2 linked regions of the Alkalihalobacterium alkalinitrilicum genome follow. The protein of the gene in region 1 binds, or shares a complex with, the protein of each later gene. Links are inferred from orthologs where the notes say so. Each region holds a gene or a part of one and is shown on either strand. Other genes may lie near its edges. The genes, in order: uvrA and mfd.

What was found.
Region 2: the proteins of uvrA (region 1) and mfd are in contact, whole or in part, in a crystal structure (PDB 4DFC), measured with the Escherichia coli proteins. The link is inferred for Alkalihalobacterium alkalinitrilicum from one-to-one orthologs.

Annotation. Positions count from the first base shown.
Region 1 is NZ_KV917368.1:4,260,796-4,264,509, forward strand. What follows is about bases 124-3,509. They hold uvrA (excinuclease ABC subunit UvrA), read left to right. Parts: upstream 124-435; coding sequence 436-3,309; downstream 3,310-3,509. Other genes in these bases: uvrB (excinuclease ABC subunit UvrB), read left to right, coding at 124-428. Also shown: more of uvrB, read left to right, coding at 1-123; BK574_RS20630 (DUF4097 family beta strand repeat-containing protein), read left to right, coding at 3,639-3,714. UniProt on the Escherichia coli protein: The UvrABC repair system catalyzes the recognition and processing of DNA lesions. UvrA is an ATPase and a DNA-binding protein. A damage recognition complex composed of 2 UvrA and 2 UvrB subunits scans DNA for abnormalities.
Region 2 is NZ_KV917368.1:3,674,904-3,679,309, reverse strand. The notes cover bases 28-4,105. They hold mfd (transcription-repair coupling factor), read left to right. Parts: upstream 28-383; coding sequence 384-3,905; downstream 3,906-4,105. Other genes in these bases: BK574_RS17905 (anti-sigma-F factor Fin), read left to right, coding at 28-126. Outside these bases: more of BK574_RS17905, read left to right, coding at 1-27; spoVT (stage V sporulation protein T), read left to right, coding at 4,117-4,406. UniProt on the Escherichia coli protein: Couples transcription and DNA repair by recognizing RNA polymerase (RNAP) stalled at DNA lesions. Mediates ATP-dependent release of RNAP and its truncated transcript from the DNA, and recruitment of nucleotide excision repair machinery to the damaged site.

The sequences.
Region 1 (3,714 bases):
CGATTTTAGATGCGGATAAAGAAGGCTTTTTGCGTTCTGAACGATCCTTGATTCAAACGATCGGTCGTGCTGCCCGTAATGCAAACGGTCATGTTATTATGTATGCCGATAAAATCACGAAATCGATGAAAATTGCGGTCGATGAAACGAGCCGTCGTCGCCAAATTCAAGAAGAATATAACGAAAAACATGGAATTACACCGACGACGATTCAAAAGAAAATTCCAGATATGATACAAGCAACTTATGCTGCAGAGGCGGATGAAACATATACAGCAGCGGCACCAACGATGAAAATGAGTAAAAAGGATCGCCACGCGATGATCGAACGAATGGAAAAGGATATGAAAGATGCAGCAAAAGAGTTAAACTTCGAACGTGCAGCAGAATTGCGTGATTTAATTTTAGAGCTAAAAGCGGAAGGATGAAGGTAATATGGCACTCGATAATATTATCGTTAAAGGCGCACGTTCGCATAACTTAAAAAATATTGATGTGACGATTCCTCGGAATAAGTTAGTCGTATTAACGGGACTTTCAGGTTCGGGAAAATCTTCACTTGCTTTTGATACAATTTACGCAGAAGGGCAACGTCGTTATGTCGAGTCGTTGTCCGCCTATGCCCGCCAATTCCTTGGGCAAATGGACAAACCAGATGTCGACGCGATCGAAGGGTTGTCGCCAGCGATTTCAATCGACCAAAAGACGACGAGTCGAAATCCACGTTCAACGGTCGGAACCGTGACGGAAATTTACGATTATTTACGTCTTCTTTTTGCGCGGATTGGGCGTCCTGTTTGTCCGAAGCATGGAGTGGAAATCAGTTCACAGACGGTACAGCAGATGGTGGACCGGATTATGGAGTATCCAGATCGAACGAAAATGCAAATATTAGCGCCGATCGTTTCAGGACGGAAAGGCGAGCACGTCAAAGTATTGGAAGATATAAAAAAACAAGGCTTTGTTCGGGTCCGTGTCGATGGTGAAATGCGTGAAGTCGCAGAAGAAATTGAGTTGGATAAAAATAAGAAACATAGTATTGAAGTTGTCATTGATCGGATTGTGATGAAAGAAGGAATTGCAGCACGACTTACTGACTCGATTGAAACCGCGTTAGGTTTAGGTGATGGGCGTTGTCTCGTTGATGTAATGGGAGAAGAAGAGTTGCTTTTCAGTCAGCATCATGCTTGCCCCCATTGTGGTTTTTCGATTCCAGAGCTTGAGCCACGCATGTTTTCTTTTAATAGTCCGTTTGGGGCTTGTCCATCATGTGACGGTTTAGGAACGAAGCTTGAAGTCGACTTAGACCTTGTCATTCCTGACCGATCTCGATCGCTTAATGACCATGCGATTGCTCCATGGGAACCGACAAGCTCTCAATATTACCCGCAATTATTAAAGTCGGTTTGTGATCATTATGGAATCGATATGGATATGCCTGTTGAGCAAATTCCAGAGTCGTTATTAAATAAAGTGTTATATGGAAGTGGTACGGAACAAATTTACTTCCGTTATGAAAATGAATTTGGGCAAGTTCGTGAAAACAACATTGTATTTGAAGGAGTATTGAATAACATTGCCCGTCGCTACCACGAAACATCATCCGATTACATTCGCGAACAAATGGAAGGCTATATGGCGCAACATCACTGTCCGAAATGTAAAGGAAACCGTCTGAAAAAAGAAAGCCTTTCAGTACTCATAGGTGGCGGTCATATAGGTGATATTACGGCGCTGTCGGTCAAAGACGCGAAAACGTACTTTGATCAACTTGACCTTACGAATAAAGAACTTGCGATTGCTCGGCTCATTTTAAAGGAAATTAATGAACGTCTCGGCTTTCTGATCAATGTTGGACTCGATTATTTATCATTACAGCGCTCGGCAGGAACACTTTCAGGTGGGGAGGCCCAGCGCATTCGTTTAGCCACGCAAATTGGTTCATCTTTAATGGGGGTACTCTATATTTTAGATGAGCCGTCGATTGGCTTGCATCAACGGGACAATGATCGACTAATAGAAACGTTAAAGCATATGCGTGATTTAGGAAATACGTTGATTGTTGTTGAACATGATGAAGATACAATGATGGCTGCTGATTACCTCATTGATATCGGACCAGGCGCAGGGGTTCACGGAGGAACGATCACAGCACAAGGTACGCCAGAGGAAATTATGAAAGATCCAAAATCCTTAACTGGAGAATATTTATCAGGGGAAAAATTCATCCCACTGCCCGTTGAGAGACGGAAGTCGGACGGACGTACGTTAACGATTAAAGCGGCGACGGAAAATAACTTACAAAAAGTCAATGTCGATATACCTCTCGGTGTTTTTGTTGCGGTTACGGGTGTATCAGGATCTGGAAAAAGTACATTAATCAATGAAATTTTATATAAATCACTTGCCCAAAAATTGCATAGAGCAAAAGATAAGCCAGGAGCGCATAAAGAAATTACAGGTTTAGAACATGTAGATAAAGTCATTGATATTGACCAGTCACCGATCGGACGTACGCCACGTTCTAATCCTGCGACGTATACGGGTGTATTTGATGATATTCGTGACGTATTTGCGTTAACGAATGAAGCGAAAGTCCGCGGATATAAAAAAGGGCGGTTTAGCTTTAACGTTAAAGGCGGACGTTGTGAGGCGTGTCGTGGAGATGGAATCATCAAAATCGAAATGCACTTTTTACCTGACGTCTATGTACCTTGTGAGGTCTGTCATAGCAAGCGTTATAACCGCGAAACGTTAGACATAAAGTATAAAGGAAAGACGATTGCCAATGTATTGGAAATGACAGTTGAAGATGGACTCGAATTTTTCGCAAACATCCCGAAAATTAAGCGAAAGATTGAGACACTTGCTGATGTTGGCTTAGGTTATATGAGATTAGGGCAACCAGCGACTACGTTGTCTGGAGGAGAAGCCCAACGCGTAAAGCTTGCCTCTCAATTGCACAAACGATCAACAGGAAAAACGTTATATATTTTAGATGAACCAACAACAGGACTACATGTGCATGATATTGATCGTCTTTTAAAAGTTCTGCAACGTTTAGTTGATAACGGGGATACAGTTCTTGTGATTGAGCATAATTTAGATGTCATTAAAACTGTGGATTATATTATTGATCTAGGACCAGAAGGCGGCGATAAAGGTGGTCAAATAGTCGCAACTGGAACACCTGAAACTGTTGTGAATGCCACGGGGTCTTACACGGGTTATTACTTAAAGCCCATTTTAGAAAGAGACTTCAAGCGTATGGAAGCACGTGTAAAAGAAAAAGAATTATTGAACAAATAAGTTTGGTCATAGGTCATATTAAGAATTTATTGCGTGAAATTTTATCCCGCAACAACTAGCAGTAATACCCCACTTCAGGAGTTCGAGAAATTAAAGAAGGGTAAGTGGGGGATAAACACTGCCAGTAACAACTAAATGAACACAGACGTTGCCACGTCCTGTGGCAACGTCTATGTAACCCACATCATGTGGGCCTCAACTTACCATCAGTGGGGGAAGAGAAATACCCTCACTGATGGAAGTTTAACTTGATAAAATTGAAACTTTTCTCTTCTTACGACGTATGTATTATTGAATTAAGAAATGATTTCCATAGAGGAGATGTCGAAATGGAAGAACGTAAAATGATTTTGAAGATGATTGAAGACGGCAAAATTACGGCTGAAGAAGGATTAAAATTATTAA
Region 2 (4,406 bases), 590 kb from region 1 along the record:
GAACGAAATGAAATGATCAATTATGATGGTACTGGTAATATTCATGTAAAAGTCATATGCGAAGATTGTCAAGAAGCGTTAAGCAGGAATCCTGATTTACATCAATTAGAATCATTTATTCAGTAAATACAGTTGAAATCAATCAGTGTACAACAGCTTTGGTTGTAAAACCAAAGCATTTTTCTATTGTCTAGTCGAGTCTAAGAAACTTATTGTCGAAACTTGAGACTTAACTAGTGAAAAGTAATCATTTCAAGAAAACATGAAGGAAAAAGAGGGAAAAACAATAGCTACATAGAAAATACAAAATAACTATAGAATAGGTACAACCATATTATCAGTATGTTAGTAATAGATGGTCGAAAGTAATAGGGGGAACATCCATGTTTGGCTTACAACAATATATATTAGAAAGTGATGAAATTAAAGCGGTTTCAACTAGTGTAGAAGCAGGTCTTTCAGAACAACTAATTACAGGGCTTACTGGTTCGGCGAGAACACTGTTTTTATCTGCACTTTACCAGGATATCAAAAGTCCTCAACTAGTCATTACCCATAACTTATTTCAAGCACAGAAATTGTATGAAGATCTTTCAACACTTGTCGATAGTAGCAAAGTGTTTCTTTACCCTGTCAATGAGTTAATTTCTTCTGAGATCGCCATTGCGAGTCCTGAGATGCGTGCACAGCGTATCGAAGTATTAAACCAGCTTGTAAACGGATATGAAGGAATTGTTATTGTACCAATGGCAGGTTTCAGGAGGTTACTACCTCCAGCTCAGCTATGGAAAGACAGTCAATGTCATTTGAAAGTGGGTACGGATATTGACTTAGAAAAACTTCTATATAAATTAATAAAGATCGGTTACGTTCGAACAGATATGGTTGCTTCACCAGGGGAGTTCTCTATTCGGGGAGGAATAGTAGACATTTATCCCTTAACTGAAGAGCAGCCTATTCGTATTGAATTTTTTGATACGGAAATCGATTCACTTCGTTACTTTAGTGTGGAAGACCAACGTTCACAAGGTCAGTTAGAGGAAATTGTTATTGGACCAGCGAATGAGCTTATTCTCGATGAAGAGCACTTTATTAAAGGCGCGGAACGACTCGAGGAAGGGTTATCCCAAACGTTAAAAAAAATTAAAGCAAAAACGGTTAAGGAAAAAATTACCCAACATATTTCGTATGAAGTTAGTCAATTAAGACAGAAAATTGCTTTTCAAGGTATGAATAAATACATGTCGTTGTACTACGATGAAAAAGCAACCATCCTTGATTATGTTGGCAAAAATAGTGTGCTGATCATTGATGAAATAAGTCGTGTACAAGAGATGGCGACTAATTTAGAAAAGGAAGAAGCCGAATGGTTAACCGCACTTTTAGAACAGGGTGAGGTAATAGTCGATCTTGAAATGTCTAAACCATTTGAGAAATCTATAAGTGCGTCCAATTGTCCAATCATTTATTTATCGTTATTTTTAAAGCACGTTCCTTCAACGAATCCTAAAAACATCGTAAACATCAATTGTAAAGCGATGCAAAATTTCCATGGACAATTACATTTGTTAAAAACGGAGACCGATCGTTGGTTGAAAGCAAAATGGACGGTCCTATTTTTAGCAGCCACTAAAGATCGAGCAAAGCGGCTTCAGCACGTTCTTGATGATTATAAAATAGAGGCTGAATTAATTGAAGATAAAAGCCCACTTCTCCAAGGAAGATCACAAATATTAACTGGAACATTGAATAGTGGCTTTGAACTACCTCTTCAAAAACTCGTTGTCATCACTGAAGAAGAAGTCTTTACAAAAAAAGTGAAACGAACACAGCGAAAACAAAAAATATCAAATGCAGAACGAATTAAGAGTTATTCAGAATTACAAGTCGGTGACCTCGTTGTTCATTCTAATCATGGGATTGGTAAATATTTAGGAATTGAAACACTGGAAATCAATGGGACACATAAAGACTATTTGCATTTAAGATATGCAGGAAATGACAAGCTATATGTTCCGGTTGAACAAATTGATCAAGTCCAAAAATATGTAGGTAGTGAAGAAAAGGAACCAAAGATTTATGCTTTAGGTGGTAGTGATTGGAAGAAGGTAAAACGTAAAGTTCAATCTTCTGTAGAGGATATAGCCGATGATCTGATTAAGCTTTATGCAGAACGAGAAGCGAGTGTTGGTCATGCATTTACGAAAGACGGCCACGAACAACAAGAATTTGAAAACTCCTTTCCTTATCAAGAAACAGAAGATCAAATTCGAGCCATTGAAGAAATTAAAGAAGATATGGAAATACAAAGGCCGATGGACCGACTTCTTTGTGGGGATGTTGGTTACGGAAAAACTGAAGTTGCCATTCGAGCTGCTTTTAAAGCGATTATGGATGGCAAACAAGTGGCAGTTCTTGTTCCAACAACGATTCTTGCTCAGCAACATTATGAAACAATTAAAGAACGATTCTCAGAATTTCCAATTGGAATTGGTGTTTTAAGTCGTTTTCGTTCACGAAAAGAACAAAATGAAACGATTAAAGGTTTGAAGGCAGGAACGGTTGATATTGTTGTTGGAACGCATCGCTTATTATCAAAGGATGTTGTTTATAAAGATTTAGGGTTACTGGTCGTTGATGAAGAACAACGATTTGGAGTCACACATAAAGAAAAAATTAAACAATTAAAATCAAATATTGATGTATTAACTTTAACGGCAACTCCAATTCCAAGAACCCTTCATATGTCAATGCTAGGTGTAAGGGATTTATCAGTCATTGAGACTCCACCTGAAAATCGATTTCCTGTGCAAACGTATGTTGTTGAATACAATGCATCTCTCGTAAAAGAAGCGATTGAACGGGAATTAACGCGAGGTGGTCAAGTTTATTTCTTATACAATCGAGTGGAAAGTATTACGAAAATGGCAGATCAAATTTCGATGCTTGTTCCTGATGCAAAAGTATCGTTTGCGCACGGTCAGATGAACGAACGAGAGCTGGAATCGATCATGATTGACTTTCTTGAAGGAAATAGTGATGTGCTTGTGACTACAACGATCATCGAAACAGGTGTAGATATTCCAAATGTGAATACACTAATCATTTATGATGCAGATAAAATGGGTCTATCACAACTTTACCAAATTCGTGGTCGCGTCGGTCGTTCAAATCGAGTGGCCTATGCTTACTTTACGTATCAGCGTGATAAAGTGCTTACAGAGGTTGCAGAAAAACGTTTACAAGCAATCAAAGAGTTTACAGAGCTTGGTTCAGGCTTTAAGATCGCAATGCGGGATTTATCCATTCGCGGGGCTGGAAACTTATTAGGAGCCCAACAACATGGGTTTATTGAATCTGTCGGTTTTGATCTATATTCTCAAATGTTAAAAGAAGCCATAGAAGAGCGAAAAGGTGATAAGCCAAAAGAACCGCCATTTACTGTAGAAATTGACATGCTTGTTGATGCATACATTCCTGAGTCATATATACAAGATGCCAAGCAAAAAATCGAAATGTATAAAAGATTTCGAGCGGTTGAAAGTATGGAGGATCTTACAGATTTACAAGATGAACTCATTGACCGTTTTGGCGACTACCCAGAAGAAGTCGCTGATTTGTTAAGTATTGCAAAAATTAAATTATATTCGAAACAAGAAAAGGTTAGTGAAATTACACAATCGAAAGATAATTGCACATTATTGATGACAGAAGAAGAAAGTAAACGGGTAGATGGTGCAAAATTATTTGAATTAATAAATCAACTTGGGCGAGCAGTATCCTTAGGGACATCTGGTGATAGAATAAAAGTTGTAATTAAAACAAAAGGAATGACAAGCAAAGATTTACTTTTGACGTGCGAAAGGCTTTTAAGTGACCTTCATCAAGTCAAAAAGCCCCAATAGAGCATGCTGACATACCTACATGAAAAAATTGGAAATGCCAATCTAGCAAGAAATATGAAAAATTGGTGAATAGTTCTTTTCTAACAATAGATAATATAGACAAGACGAATTCATCATTAGTGGATGGTTTTCTGATGTTAAAAAATTAAATGATGTTTTTTAACAACCATTTCCTATGCTACTACATCATTAGAAAGTGAGGCATCTAGGTATGAAAGCTACTGGAATTGTTCGTCGTATTGATGATCTAGGTCGAGTTGTCATTCCGAAAGAAATTAGACGTACTTTACGAATACGTGAAGGTGACCCATTGGAGATTTTCGTTGACCGAGACGGCGAGGTCATATTGAAGAAGTACTCGCCAATTTCTGAGTTAGGTAATTTTGCAAAAGAATATGCTGAAGCTTTATATGACAGTTTAAGTCATACTGTACTCATTGCAGACCGTGATACATATATTGCTGTATCTGGTGGTTCCAAGAAAGAATATCACAATAAAAG